DNA from 2 places in the Abyssisolibacter fermentans genome. Region 2 is predicted to be linked to the other one. Evidence: a T-box and tRNA genes for the amino acid it is inferred to sense, from the RefSeq annotation. Region 2 holds a T-box; the other holds one or more tRNA genes.

Region 1 (3,258 bases), on a different contig from region 2:
TAACTCCCTATAGTGCTATTTAATGGACATCTTATAATCAAAGGAATACTTATTAATGAATCTCCTATTTCGCTTTTTTATAGGAGTAAGCGATTCAAATAAAATCAGATTTTAGGTCACTGCTCATAATTTTCTATGAATAATCTGGGGTTATAACAAGGAGCAAGATGTCCTCCATCTCTTTAGGTGGTGGGTGCCGATTAGATTAACAGACGGTGTGAAATCTTGCGCCTCGTTGAAACGGTGTATTGCAATTACTACGTAATTGATTGTGTTGTTATAAAGGTTAAGGAGTCTTGAAAGACTCCTACCTAAGTTTATGCAACTAAATCAAATTATTATTAAATGCATAATTAGCTATTTATTTATCATAAGGATAATATTAGCTTTTTATTGTTTGTAAACTCAGATGTCTAGAGTCTTACAACTAGCAGCCGCCTGAATAGCAGTTACAGAAAATTATAACTAATAGTAAGAAGAAAAACAATAAACTGCTACCGTTTTCACAGTTGAATAAACTTCCAAAAAGACCGTTAGCCATAACGCAACCTCCTTTGTTTAGTGAATTAGTCAATAGCTATTATATATTATGGAAATCAGATGCGACTTGTTACAAATATTGTATAGTTTATTAATAATAGCTTATGTAGTTAGTAAAAAAGATAAATCTATGTAGTTATTAGGAGCATTACTAGCTCCTAATACTAATTTTAATTAAAAGCAGTAACAGAACAATATTACTAATAGCAAGAAAAAGAATAATAAACTATCACTACATCCGCATCCACATTGAGCATCAGCCATAAGAATACCTCCTGTAATTAGATTTGATATTCGAATATAAATATATTACATTTGATTATCTATGTACTATAATATATGGTAGTAAAGGAGTTTTTGTTACTTCAATAATAAAAATTAATAACATAAAAAAGAAAGCATAGATCCAATCAGTATACCACCTAATATATTTGGGTAAATTAGTGAAGTATCAAAAAAGCTTAATAATATCAATAATGTAGAAAATAATGCAATGATTAAAATATTATATTTTTTGCGAGTACCAATCTTATTGAATATATAATGCTTAAAGCAAAAACGTTTATCGAGTTTAATAATAAGTAAATAATATATTATAAGAAATAATAAATACTTTATAAAATCTATCATATTTTATCCTCCTAAAAAAAATTTCTTATTTTAAGCTATGAAAGATTTAGCTAAACTATGATAGATTCTAGTTTAAGATTAATAAATTTATATTTTTTTATTTTTATAGGTGTGTATAGTACAAAAGTATGATAGAATATCAACAGATGATACATAGTTATAACTGGAACAACTTAACATAACTGGTTCGACATTTAGTATTACAATTTATGAACAAATAATTTTTTAAAAACCTTGACAGTGGGTTGTTAGTATGGTAAGATATATCTTGTCCTTGAAAAACAAGCAAATAGTTACTTGAGGACAACAGTAATAATATTAAGTATTCTTAGGTAGCTCAATGGTGGAGCAACCGGCTGTTAACCGGTAGGCTGTGGGTTCGAGTCCCACCCTGAGAGCCAGAGTAATTGCCGGAGTGGCGGAACTGGCAGACGCACAGGACTTAAAATCCTGCGATCCTTATACGATCGTATCGGTTCGATTCCGATCTCCGGCACCATTTAAGTAGAGAATCAAGATTTATGATTTGGTGTGAATCACTTATTCTGTAACAGAGTGAGTAGAGAGTCATATTTAATATTGTTTTGTCGCGGGGTAGAGCAGTCTGGTAGCTCGTCGGGCTCATAACCCGGAGGTCATTGGTTCAAATCCGATCCCCGCAACCATTTAAGGGCGCATAGCTCAGTTGGGAGAGCACCTGCCTTACAAGCAGGGGGTCATAGGTTCGAGCCCTATTGTGCCCACCATTGTTTAGTAGATTAATGCTTAGAAATTATTTAAAAAAGTGTTGACAAAACAAAAAAGATGGCTTATAATTTATAACTGAGCCGAAAAAATGGCCTGGTAGTTCAGTTGGTTAGAATGCCAGCCTGTCACGCTGGAGGTCGAGAGTTCGAGTCTCTTCCAGGTCGCCATAAAAATTGCTGGTGTAGCTCAATTGGTAGAGCAACTGACTTGTAATCAGTAGGTTGAGGGTTCAAGTCCTTTCACCAGCTCCATAAATTGAGGAGGGGTTCCCGAGTTGGCCAAAGGGGACGGACTGTAAATCCGTTAGCTGTGCTTTCATTGGTTCGAATCCAATCCCCTCCACCAAATTTAATTATGCGGGTGTAGCTCAGTGGTAGAGCCCTGGCCTTCCAAGCCAGTCGCGAGAGTTCGATTCTCTTCACCCGCTCCATTTTTCAACATGCACCTGTAGCTCAGTAGGATAGAGCAACGGACTTCTAATCCGTGTGCCGGGGGTTCGAATCCTCCCAGGTGCACCACATGATGGGGTATCGCCAAGTCGGTAAGGCACTAGACTTTGACTCTAGTATGCGTAGGTTCGAGTCCTGCTACCCCAGCCAATTTGACTCATTAGCTCAGTTGGTAGAGCACCTGACTCTTAATCAGGGTGTCCGGAGTTCGAGCCTCCGATGGGTCACCATTTTTATAAATGGTGGAGACATCAAAGAGGTCGTTACAAAGGATTATAAAAATTGATATATTATAAATTTAATATGACCCATTAGCTCAGTTGGCAGAGCACCTGACTTTTAATCAGGGTGTCCGGCGTTCGAGTCGCCGATGGGTCACCAATAACAGATTAATAATGGAGAGGTACCGAAGTGGTCATAACGGGGCGGTCTTGAAAACCGTTAGGGTTTACGCCCACGTGGGTTCGAATCCCACCCTCTCCGCCAGTAAATGGAGAAGTACTCAAGTGGCTGAAGAGGCTCCCCTGCTAAGGGAGTAGGTCCTTTACGGGGCGCGAGGGTTCAAATCCCTCCTTCTCCGCCATTCACCCAAAATTTATTTTGGGCCTTTAGCTCAGTTGGTTAGAGCGCCCGGCTCATAACCGGTAGGTCTGGGGTTCGAGTCCCTGAAGGCCCACCATTTGTAGGGGTATAGCTCAGTTGGTAGAGCGTTGGTCTCCAAAACCAAGCGCCGTGGGTTCGAGTCCTGCTACCCCTGCCAATTTAATAAAATGTAGAAAACAATGAAGACTGTGAATGAGTATAATATAAGGAAAATTAATTTCGGGGTGTAGCGCAGTTTGGTAGCGCATCTGGTTTGGGACCAGAGGGCCGCGGGTTCAAATCCTGCCAC
Region 2 (3,258 bases):
GATGCTTTTTAGCTTCTATTACTTCTGCTATTCTCAAATCTATTTTGTCAAAATCATCTATTGTAATATATTCTTCTTCTTTTAGTTCTTCTTCTTTTTCTGGTTTTTCTTCTGCCTTTTTGCCATATCTTAATTCTATAAATTTCTTGTTTTCTTTATCCAATCTTACAAGTTCTTTTTCTACATCTAGTCTAGGGAATAATGGCGCTTCTTTTCTTACTTTAGTTCCTGTTTGTAATCCTTCCCATTTAAATAATGATAACCAATCTGTACCTGCACCATTATCTATACCTAATTGCCTCCATATACTGTTAGAAGTTTTCTCCATAATTGGTCTTATAAGTACTGATATGATTCTTAGTGATTCGCATAAATTATATAATACTGTATCTAATCTATCTTTTTGATTTTCGTCTTTTGCTAGTACCCATGGCATAGTTTCATCTATATATTTATTTGTTCTTGATATTAATCTCCATATATTCTCTAATGCAATACTGAAATTAAATGCATCCATATTTTTCTCTACTATACTTGGTGTTGATAAAGCCAATTCTTTAAGACTTTCATCATATTCTCCTGTCAATTTAGGTTCTGGAATTATACCACCATTGTATTTATCTACCATAGCAACAGTTCGACTTACAAGATTACCTAAATCATTTGCTAAATCAGAATTAATTCTTTTGAGGAATTTTTCTCTTGAAAATGAGCCATCACTACCAAATGAAAATTCTCTTAATAAAAAGTACTTCAATGAATCTATACCATATAGGTTAATCAATGGTTCTGGATACATTACATTTCCTTTTGATTTTGACATTTTATCATTTTCAAATAAAATCCATCCATGACCAAATATTTTTTTAGGAAGCTCTATATCTAATGCCATTAATAATGCAGGCCATATAATAGCATGGAATCTTACTATTTCTTTTCCAACTAAATGTACATTTGCTGGCCAAAATTTCTTGTAATCTTCATCATTTTCTGATAGATAACCCAATGAGGTGATATAATTGCTTAATGCATCTATCCATACGTAGATTACATGCTTATCATCAAAAGGTACTTTTACACCCCAATCAAAAGATGATCTTGTAACACATAAATCTTCTAAGCCTGGTTTTAAGAAATTATTCAACATTTCATTTCTTCTTGATTCTGGCTCTAGAAACTCTGGATTTTCTTCGTAAAGTTTAATTAATCTATCTTGATATTTTGAAAGCTTGAAAAAATATGCTTCTTCTTTTGCTAATTTAACTTCTCTTCCACAATCAGGGCATTTACCATCAACTAATTGACTTTCTGTCCAAAATGATTCACAAGGAGTACAATAGTGTCCTTCATATGTTCCTTTGTATATCTCCCCTTTGTCATATAGTTTTTGGAAAATCTTCTGTACAATTTGTTCATGTTTTTCATCAGTTGTTCTTATAAAATAATCATAGCTTATCTCTAATGTTTCCCATAAATCTTTTATATTTTTTACAATACCATCTAGATATTGCTTAGGGGTAAGACCTTTTTTCTCTGCTACATCTTGAATTTTTTGTCCATGTTCATCTGTTCCTGTTAAAAACTTTACATCATATCCCATGACTCTTTTAAATCTAGCTACTGTATCCGCTGCTACCGTACAGTATGTATGTCCTATATGAAGATTATCACTTGGATAATATATAGGTGTTGTTACATAATAATTTTTTTTATCCATTCCTTTCTCCTCCTTGATAATTTTATTCTTTAAAATTTTAATAAAATATATTTATAGAATTTTCAACAAAAAAGCTCCGTCTCTCTAATAATAGAGACGAAGCTATACTCGCGGTACCACTCTAATTTATTCTGCCTCACAGCAAAATACTCACTAAGTTACTATAATAACCTTGCATTTATAACGGATGCAACCCGACAAAACCTACTTAGTTTCAGCTTTATAACTCAGGGGCCATCTTCAATCTAATTTTAGTCACCGACTTTCACCTACCTCGGCTCTCTAAAGACATCTATTAAATCTACTCTTCCCTTCACAGTTAATAATTGTATTTAACTACCAGTTAAAATAAATATACAGTACTACTCATTCGTTGTCAAGTATTATATTAAACTTTTATTGAATATAAAATAAAATATATAATTATATAAAACACTATACATTGTATTTTAATCATTTAGCTAGATAATATTCTTATTTATCAAAGAATATATTGCATATTATTAATGATGCTGCTATAGCTCCTATATGAGATAGTAAAGCAGCTGTTAGTGTATGTCTTGATTTTTTTATACCTATTGCTCCAAAATATATAGCCATTGTGTAAAATATAGTTTCTGCTGAACCCATCATTGTGGCAGCTACTCTTGCAATAAATGAATCAGCTCCATATGTGCATGTAATATTTTTGACAAGTGCTAAAGACCCACTGCCGGATATAGGTCTCATTATTATAAGCGGAATCAATTCTTTTGGTAATCCTATAATTTTAGTTATTGGTGTAAATATGCTTACAAATATATTCATCGCTGATGATCTTTTGAATATTCCTATTGCCACAAATACAGCTATTAAGTATGGCATAATTCTAACAGTAGTTTTAAACCCTTCTTTTGCTCCTTCTACAAAACATTCATATAAATTTATATTTTTTATATAACCATGTATTAATATTGTAAATATAATAAATGGTATAATGGACATAGAAAAAATATTAAAAAATTTTATATTATTTACCTCCTTTTCTCCATAATCTTGACACTTATTATTCCTATTAACGTAGAAGCTGTAGTTGCTATTAATGCTGTTGAGATTATTTCAGTGGGGTTAGTGGCTCCTGCATCTGCTCTGATTTTTAAAACAGTTAATGGCACTAGCTGTATAGACGACATATTTATTACTAAAAACATACACATTGCATTTGTTGCTCTTTTCTTATAGGGGTTTAATTTGTTCATCTCTTCCATAGCTTTAATACCTAATGCTGTAGCTGAATTACCTGCTCCAAACATGTTTGTTATCATATTCATTATTATTAAACTTATAGCTGGATGATTGTTAGGTATATCAGGAAATAGAAACTTTGTAATAGGTTTTAATAATTTACATAACGAATCAATTAGACCAGATTTTTTGGCGATATTCATTACTCCTAACCACATAGCCATTATTCCTGTTAAGCTTATTGCAAATTTAACAGCTTCTTGAGTATCATTTAGAATTACTTCGTTAATGCAATTTATGTTGCCAGTAGCAAGTGC

Evidence for each region. The T-box of region 2 lies ahead of metG (methionine--tRNA ligase). A T-box ahead of a tRNA ligase gene usually reads a tRNA of that ligase, here a tRNA-Met.
Region 1: it has a tRNA-Met gene. The T-box ahead of metG (methionine--tRNA ligase) is inferred to sense a tRNA for this amino acid. The anticodon was not compared.

What each region holds. Positions count from the first base shown of each region.
Region 1 covers NZ_LOHE01000042.1:3,820-7,077, forward strand. The annotation lists tRNA gene AYC61_RS06470 (tRNA-Asn) at 1,497-1,571, shown strand; tRNA gene AYC61_RS06475 (tRNA-Leu) at 1,580-1,669, shown strand; tRNA gene AYC61_RS06480 (tRNA-Met) at 1,759-1,835, shown strand; tRNA gene AYC61_RS06485 (tRNA-Val) at 1,841-1,916, shown strand; tRNA gene AYC61_RS06490 (tRNA-Asp) at 2,008-2,084, shown strand; tRNA gene AYC61_RS06495 (tRNA-Thr) at 2,093-2,168, shown strand; tRNA gene AYC61_RS06500 (tRNA-Tyr) at 2,177-2,262, shown strand; tRNA gene AYC61_RS06505 (tRNA-Gly) at 2,274-2,347, shown strand; tRNA gene AYC61_RS06510 (tRNA-Arg) at 2,359-2,435, shown strand; tRNA gene AYC61_RS06515 (tRNA-Gln) at 2,441-2,516, shown strand; tRNA gene AYC61_RS06520 (tRNA-Lys) at 2,521-2,596, shown strand; tRNA gene AYC61_RS06525 (tRNA-Lys) at 2,672-2,747, shown strand; tRNA gene AYC61_RS06530 (tRNA-Ser) at 2,764-2,852, shown strand; tRNA gene AYC61_RS06535 (tRNA-Ser) at 2,859-2,949, shown strand; tRNA gene AYC61_RS06540 (tRNA-Ile) at 2,969-3,045, shown strand; tRNA gene AYC61_RS06545 (tRNA-Trp) at 3,051-3,126, shown strand; tRNA gene AYC61_RS06550 (tRNA-Pro) at 3,190-3,258, shown strand, end outside.
Region 2 covers NZ_LOHE01000075.1:42,018-45,275, reverse strand. The annotation lists gene metG (methionine--tRNA ligase) at 1-1,717, opposite strand, end outside; T-box leader at 1,807-2,043, opposite strand; gene AYC61_RS14665 (spore maturation protein) at 2,192-2,701, opposite strand; gene AYC61_RS14660 (nucleoside recognition domain-containing protein) at 2,731-3,258, opposite strand, start outside.